2 linked regions of the Prochlorococcus marinus XMU1408 genome follow. The protein of the gene in region 1 interacts with the protein of each later gene in a pairwise test. Links are inferred from orthologs where the notes say so. Each region holds a gene or a part of one and is shown on either strand. Other genes may lie near its edges.

What was found. Proteins that work in one complex are often made in the same cells at the same time.
Region 2: the proteins of cysE (region 1) and cysK interact in binary tests that used the Escherichia coli proteins (3 or more experiments, as listed by UniProt). The link is inferred for Prochlorococcus marinus XMU1408 from one-to-one orthologs.

The regions. Positions count from the first base shown.
Region 1 is NZ_QJUE01000006.1:109,239-113,484, reverse strand. The notes cover bases 1,328-4,212. They hold cysE (serine O-acetyltransferase), read right to left. Parts: upstream 3,204-4,212; coding sequence 2,451-3,203; downstream 1,328-2,450. Other genes in these bases: DNJ73_RS09080 (GntR family transcriptional regulator), read right to left, coding at 3,222-4,211; DNJ73_RS09090 (ABC transporter permease), read left to right, coding at 1,650-2,429; DNJ73_RS09095 (ATP-binding cassette domain-containing protein), read left to right, coding at 1,328-1,663. Also shown: preprotein translocase subunit SecA, read left to right, coding at 1-265; more of DNJ73_RS09095, read left to right, coding at 287-1,327.
Region 2 is NZ_QJUE01000002.1:129,080-133,325, reverse strand. The notes cover bases 789-3,673. They hold cysK (cysteine synthase A), read left to right. Parts: upstream 789-1,680; coding sequence 1,681-2,667; downstream 2,668-3,673. Other genes in these bases: queA (tRNA preQ1(34) S-adenosylmethionine ribosyltransferase-isomerase QueA), read right to left, coding at 2,680-3,673; DNJ73_RS02205 (PLP-dependent transferase), read left to right, coding at 789-1,590. Also shown: DNJ73_RS02210 (trans-sulfuration enzyme family protein), read left to right, coding at 1-118; more of DNJ73_RS02205, read left to right, coding at 115-788; more of queA, read right to left, coding at 3,674-3,777; DNJ73_RS02190 (dihydrolipoamide acetyltransferase family protein), read right to left, coding at 3,831-4,246.

The DNA.
Region 1 (4,246 bases):
AGAGCAAACTCATCCAGGAATAATGAGGCAAGCTGAAAGATTCTTTATACTTCAACAATTAGATACTCTTTGGAGAGATCATTTACAGTCAATGGATTCATTGAGAGAATCAGTTGGCTTAAGAGGATATGGTCAAAAAGATCCATTGATAGAATATAAAAATGAAGGATATGATATGTTCTTAGATATGATGATAAATATGAGAAGGAATGTAATTTATTCGATGTTTATGTTTCAGCCAGCTCAAAAAAAAGTAGAAGTATAAATTAAATAATTAATTTTTTTTATGATCAATGTTGATACCAATGATTTGCAAAAATTATACATAGCATATTTTGGAAGACCTGGAGATCCATCTGGAATCAATTATTGGCTCTCACGATCTAATGAATCAATTACATTAAGAGAGATATCTAATGAATTATCTAGGCAAGATGAATATACAAAGTATGTTGCTCATGAAAAATCTCTTGAATTTAAGATCAATAAAATATATTTAAATTTATTTAATAGGAAAGCTGATTTTGATGGTTTGAATTATTGGATTGATATGGTTAATAATAAAGACTATCAAATTTCTGATATTGTCTATAACTTATTATACGTTAAAAATAAACCTTATTCAATTGATATCAATCAAGAGGAAAAAGATATTAATATTATCCAAAATAAAACTTCTGCTTCAGAAATATTCACTAAACAAATAAGTAAAAGTATTACTTTGATTAATTTGTATAAACCTGATTCAATTACTCCTTGGCTCTCGGGAAAATCATTTATTAGAGTATCTAATTTTCTTGCTAATATTACGCATGAAAAGGTTTCTTACGAAAATGTAAAAGACTTTATAAGTTCTTTATCTGATGATTCGTTAAATATACTTACTAAGTCGGCAATTGAAATTAAAGGTGTTTCTCTTTCTATTCCTATTTATTATTTAGAGAATAGATCTTTAACAAAGAGAGTTGCAAAGAAGGTTATTAATATTACAGGTGGGGCCTTAGATCAATCAAAGAATAGGACTAATATTATTGCTTTAAATAATATTAACTTAAAGATTATGAAAGGAGAGAGAGTTGCATTGATTGGTCATAATGGCTCTGGTAAAAGTAGTTTTCTAAGACTTATTTCTGGCATATATTTACCTACTAGTGGAAAAATAAAAATTCTAGTAGATGTTTATCCGATGCTGCAAAAGACTTTTCTAACTAGTTCAGAACTTTCAGGAATCGATGCTTGTAAAGCACACTATTTATTGAAAAACCATACCTTAAAAGGTTTTGAAACTTTCTTAAATGAAATAATAGAATTTTCAGGACTCGGATCATATATCTCTTTACCAATTAAAACCTATAGTGAGGGTATGTCTGCAAGATTAATTTTTTCAATTCTGACTTCCAGTCCGCATGATTGTTTAGCAATAGATGAAGGTTTTGGTACTGGTGATGCCGATTTTTGTGATCGCGCTGAAGAAAGAATGAAACAATTTATGGAATCAGCAGCAACATTGTTTTTAGCAAGTCATTCTGAAGAACTTTTAAAACAGTTTTGTAATAGAGGTATTGTTTTTAGTCATGGTTCAATTGCATATGATGGTCCTTTAGATGCTGCTTTGAATTATTATCATACACATGATTATTATCGTAAAAATGTTATTGGATAATTTTAAATTTGCCTTTAAGACTAGAAAGGCTTGGTGGTATACAGCCACCTCTAGGTCTAGAGCAAGGTTTGCTAGAACTACCCTTGGTAGCTTTTGGTTAGGTTTATCTAATTTATTATCCATAGGAACTTTAGGAGTTGTTTATGGTACTGTTTTTTCAGTAGATAATTTTAGTTCTTACTTTATATACCTAGGATTTGGCTTAGTTATATGGAATACAATTAGTTCATCAATTTCTAATTCACCTAATTTATTTGTACATAATTCATCAAATATAAAGAATATGAATCTTAAGCCTATTTTTTATACTTTAGAGGAATGGTCTTTTCAAGTACAAACTTTCATTCAGTCATTTATATTAGTTTTTTTGGTATTTCTTTTCTTCAAATTATCATTAATAAGTAATCTATTAATTTATTCATGGATACCATTTTTTAATTTTTTAATTTTCATATACTGGTTCCCTGTAATTGTTTGCCTTATTAGTGTTCGTTTTACTGATATCGCTCAATTAGTTCCTATTGTTCTTCAGTTGGTTTTTCTGACTTCTCCAATTTTGTATACAAAAGAAAGTTTAGGTTCTTTATCTTGGATTACAAATTTAAATTTTATTTATCAGATTTTAGATCCTTTAAGGCTAAGTATTATTAATGGTTCAATTAACTACCAGAATTCAATTTTAATTTTAAGTTTTAATTTTGTCGGTCTTTTTATTACTTTTAGATTGCTTGATTTGGAGAGTAAAAGACTACCTTTTTTGCTGTAAATAGTCTTTAAAAGTTATAACTTAACTATTTGTTTCGTTTATTTCATCTCCTATAAATTCAATAATTTCTTTATCTCTTAGACTCTGTGATTCACCAAATATAATATCTTCTTTTTTTCGTTTCGTCTGTATCTTAATGACTAGATCTTGCAAGCCTAAAATATCACTTTCTAATTGATCAATTCTTTCCATAAGATTACGAAGAACATTGGCTTCTGTATCTGGCAAAGCAGAATGTGCTAGGGGATTGATTTTTTCTCCACTTTGGTGAACTACTCTTCCTGGGATCCCAACAACTGTACTGTTTGCTTCTACATGTTTAACAACAACTGATCCTGCTCCAATTCTTGTGTTAGTTCCTACACGAATACCCCCCAGTACTTTCGCTCCAGCACCTACAACGACATTTGATTCAAGGGTAGGGTGTCTTTTTCCACTTTCTTTTCCAGTGCCTCCTAAAGTTACACCTTGGTAAAGCAAGCATCTATCTCCTATTTCACTTGTTTCTCCTATCACTACTCCCATCCCATGATCGATAAAAACACCTCTACCAATCTTTGCACCAGGATGAATCTCTACACCTGTTAAAAATCTTGTTATGTGACTCAGTAACCTTGGCAAAAGTGGAAGCTTATATTTCCAAAGTTTGTGGCTAAGTCTATGAATAGCCAAAGCTTGAAAGCCTGGATAACAAAAAATAATTTCCCAAACGTTCCTAGCAGCTGGATCTCTTTCTTTGATTATTGAGAAATCAGATCTTAGTGATCGAAACATTGATTCCTAATGCAATATTTATTCTTGAAGGCCAATCTCTTTACTCAACTCTTCAATTGTAGAGTCACTTAGATACTTTTGTGCGCAATGAATTTGGGGCATTCTCATTAATTGAGATCTATTTTGCCTCAAAGTATGCTCAATCACAGGCAGACTAGGATTATCACAAATGACATGACTTGCTGTTCTTAGCAATGTAATTAATCTGCTTCCCACATCAGGATTTGCGGTCATCAAAAGAATTTCATTACCTCGCATACTATGTAATATTACCTCTGCTGCCCTTAGTATCCCTGGGCTTATACTGACAATTCCTACACAACTTCCTGAACGAAGCTTTTTTAAAATAGTTAACTCTTTTTGGAAATCACTTAAATCTACCGCTACTGCCCTGACTTCATGACGCCTGGCTAATTCTTCTAGAGGTTGTAAGAAATATCTACTCGTAACAACAGTGCCTTGACTTGAATTTTCTAAAACACTTTCTAGTTCTTCCATAGGCACAACTTCAACAGGAACGTCTAGATGAGGCGCCAACTCTTCAGCTATCAATAATGATGCTCCAATATCTTCTCTTGGAGTACTAACTAATAAACGAGCACCACACCTTAGTCTCCAGTCAATTTCACGTGTGAATAATTCTCTAGTTTGCTGTAATGTGCATCCTGAATTTAAAAGTTCATCAATACTTTTGCGAACTTCAAGGTCTACATCTTTAATGATTTTTTTTCGCAAAGAGGGAGATCCACTTCTTAAATCTTTTTGCTTTTGTTGATCTCGAACATAAATTCCTGATCCCGCAATAGCTTCTACTACCCCATCAGTTTCAAGTTGCCTATAAACTTTACTTATTGTGTTTCGATGTAATCCAGTTTGCATAGCTAATTGTCTGGTACTAGGCAACCTATGACCAGGAGGATAGTGCCTAGCCGCAATAGCAAAACAAATCTGGTTGTATAGCTGACTAGATGCAGGTATTTCACTATCTTGTTGAATATGGAATCGCACGCTCTATTAGGCCAGGCTTTATGAGGCTACATTAA
Region 2 (4,246 bases), on another replicon or contig:
AAAAGAAACAAAATTAAAGATTGGAATCACTGATTCACTTATTCGCTTGTCTGTCGGATGTGAAAATATTGAGGATTTAATCGCTGATTTAAATCAAGCCTTGGAAAGCATCTCTTGACTGAACGAAATTTACTAAATGATCCTTGCTGGAGTGCCAAAGACTTAGGCGAACCTCTCCCAAGCAGTCCACATGCAGTATCTGTTGCCTTACCTAGGTGGGAAGATGTAATTGCATATGAAGAGAAAGTTCCAGCCTGCTTAAATTCATTGAAAGCAATTTATCCAAGGTTTGGATTTAATCCTTTTGTTGCTGAGATTGCTCGCAAATCTTTAGCATTTCACGGAGAGTTACATCAAAGTAGTTGGCCTTTCCCAAATATAGCTTCTGCTTTAAGTGCACAAAAACATTGTCATCATGATAATTCTGAGTGTTATTCAAAAATTAAAGATTTTCTTGGAATTTCGTGTTTAATCGTTGATCAGAGGAGTACGCCATCAGCAAAAGCTTTTTGGCAACATACTGGTCTTGGATTGTCATCACGTGAGGCAGCTATTGCCCTTGGAAAAGAGAAAAAACCATCGACATCCGATGGTGGTTGCGCTCGAGCTAAACTTCTAAATCGTTTAGCAAATTTATATGAGTGTGATTCTAATTTAATTCAACTACACCGTTCAGGCATGGCTGCATTAACGTCTATCCTCTCAGCAATTAAGGATATCAAAGGAGATAGTTCAATACTTCAAATAGGTTTCCCATATGTTGATGTACTCAAACTTCCTCAAATTATTTTCCAGGGAAGCGATCTTACTCTTAAAACAAAATTAAATTATATAAAAGCACTGCTCGATAAAAAACAACCAGCAGCATTAATCATAGAGATACCTAGCAACCCTTTATTGAAATGCGTTGATCTCATATCTATTTCAAAACTAGCTAAAGATAGAAATATCCCTGTCATTGTTGACGATACAATTGGCTCTTCTATAAATGTTCATTTAACTCCTTACGCAGATGTAGTGTTTAGTTCACTTACAAAAAGTTTTGCTGGAAGAGGAGATATTCTTGCTGGCAGTACTGTCATAAGCCCTTATTCCAAATGGAAAATTGAATTAACTGAGATAATGCCTAAAGCTGCATTGTCATCGCTATCTGATTCAGATGCTATTGAGTTAGAGATAGCTAGTCGAGACGTAAAAGATCGCTTAAAAAGATTAAATATATCTTGCTTAAAGCTGAAAGAAAAATTAGAAACGAAAAAAGAAATATCAAAAGTTTTACATCCCCAGGAATGTAAAAATTTTAATTCTCTATTAAAAAAAGGAGGAGGATATGGATGTTTATTATCGTTTGAACTCAAAGGAGGGATTGAAGAATCAAAAAGAATTTATGATTCTTTGAGAGTATGCAAAGGACCTAGTTTAGGTACAAATTTTACATTAGTTTGTCCATACGTTCAGTTGGCTCATTTTAATGAATTAAAATGGGCTGAAAGTTGCGGAGTCTCTGAACATTTGTTAAGAGTTTCTGTAGGACTTGAAGATGAAGATGAATTATGGTCAAGATTCAATTCAGTAATAGAAAAAAAATAAAAAAAACACTAATAAAGGTTATATAAATAACCAATTATCGAGATTTTTATATAGATTTAGTGTATTAGTAAATCAAAGTCATTTTTTAAAATGTCCAGAATCTTTGAAGACAATAGTTTTGCTATTGGTCATACACCATTGGTCAAACTGAATTCGATCACTAAGAATGCGAAAGCTACAGTCCTTGCAAAGATAGAAGGTCGCAACCCCGCCTACAGCGTCAAATGCAGAATTGGTGCAAATATGATCTGGGATGCAGAAAAAAAAGGCTTACTTAATAAAGACAAAGTCATTATTGAGCCAACATCTGGTAATACAGGAATAGCCCTTGCTTACACAGCTGCCGCTCGTGGTTACAAACTTATCCTCACCATGCCTGAGTCCATGTCAATTGAACGTCGAAGGATGATGGCTGTCCTTGGTGCTGAGCTCATTCTTACTGAAGCAGCAAAAGGCATGCCTGGTGCCATTGCAAAAGCCAAGGAAATAGCAGATAGCGATCCTCAGAAATACTTTATGCCTGGCCAATTTGATAATCCAGCCAATCCAGAAATACATTTCAAAACGACAGGTCCTGAAATTTGGGATGATACCGATGGAAATATTGATGTTCTAGTATCTGGAGTAGGAACAGGTGGAACAATTACAGGTGTCTCTCGTTATATAAAAAAAGATAAGAATCATTCATTATTATCCGTTGCTGTTGAGCCCACGCATAGTCCAGTAATAACGCAGACTCTTAACGGAGAAGAAGTAAAACCTGGCCCTCATAAAATCCAAGGTATTGGGGCTGGATTTATTCCTAAAAACCTCGACTTATCAGTAGTCGATCAAGTTGAGCAAGTCTCGAATGATGAGTCTATAGCGATGGCACTTCGATTAGCACAAGAAGAAGGTCTATTAGTTGGCATCTCATGTGGTGCAGCAGCAGCTGTAGCTGTAAGATTGGCTGAAAAAGATGAGTTTGCAGGAAAGACAATCGTTGTAGTCCTACCTGACCTTGCTGAAAGATATATCTCATCCATAATGTTTGAGAATGTTCCGACAGGAGTTATCAAAGAACCATCATTAGCCTAATAATTTCATCGTTTAGATCATTGAATCTGGTGTTATCAACATCGCATCCCCGTAAGAAAAAAATCGATATTTATTAGCAATGGCATTATTATAAAGTTCCAACATTCGTTTACGACCTATAAGAGCGCTTACTAAAAGAAGTAAAGAACTTTTGGGGAGGTGAAAATTTGTAAGTAATCCATCAATTACGCAAAATTTAAATCCTGGCTTGATTACAAGATTCACTTTCCCCTCGTATGGTTTCAAATCACCTCTTCCTGAGAGATAAGCAGCTTCAAGAGCTCTTACACTCGTCGTACCAACAGCAAAAACTTTTCCACCCTCTTCCTTACAATTAATTATCGCTTTAACAGCCTTTTCATTAACCTCTACCCATTCACTATGTAAATGAAGCTGAGTTAGATCTTCTTTTTCTAATGGCCTAAAAGTTCCAAGACCTACATGCAAAGTAATTTGCGCAATTTTAATACCCCTAAGTTTTAAAACTTCTATGAGTTCATCACTTAGATGTAAACCGGCTGTTGGAGCAGCAATAGCACCTGGCTTCGAAGCAAATCGAGTCTGATATTTCTCTTCATGAGAATTACTTTTATCCTTATCTATGTATGGGGGTAATGGGACTTCGCCACACAAATCAAGTAAGTCTGCCATTTGCGACCTGCTTGAAAACTCACTAGGGAATTGAATAATTCTCCCGCCTGTACTCTCATCTTTATCAATAACCTGTAAACATAAAGAATTATCTAGAGACGTATTTAGCCATAATTGATCACCGCTTCTCATCCGTCTAGCTGGACGCCCCAAACAAAGCCATTGGCCATTGTCTCTCGGCTCCATGAGCAATAATTCACCTTGACCTCCTCCGGAAAATCTAATTTTTAATTTTGCCTTCAGAACACGAGTATTATTAACAACTAAAAGGTCGCCAATCCTCAATATATTTTTCAAGTCCCATATCTTTCCATGCATAAGATTTAAAGCATCATCTAGTCCATCATTGACAATCATTAATTTCGCATCATGTCTAGGCTCAATAGGTGATTGAGCAATGAAATCGTTGGGCAAATCATAATTGTATGAACTTAAAAGATTATCGTTTTGATCTAACACATTCAATCAGGTTAAAGTAAGAAGAAATCCCTTTTGGTTCGACTAGTTAAGTCTCAAGATGAAAGGCTATAAGGATTTTTTTCAATTAGATAAGCTAAGTCTTTTAGGAATAGTGCTCCATCGGCCCCATAGATCACTCTGTGATCAGCGGTGAGATTTACTTGCATCTGTTTTTTAATTGAAATCGAACCATCCTTAGAAGCAACAACTTTGGGCAAAGATGCTCCCACAGCTAAAATAGCTCCTGTACCTGGGGGTAGAATTGCATCAAATCGATCAACACCAAACATACCTAAATTAGAGAGTGTAAATGTACCGCTGCTATATTCATGAGGTTCCAATTGCTTATTCCTCGCACGCTTAACAAGATCAGCCCATTGCAGAGATAAATCAGCAAGACTAGTCTCTTCTGCATTTTGCAACACTGGAGTTATCAGTCCACCATCCTCCATTGCTACTGCTACGGCAA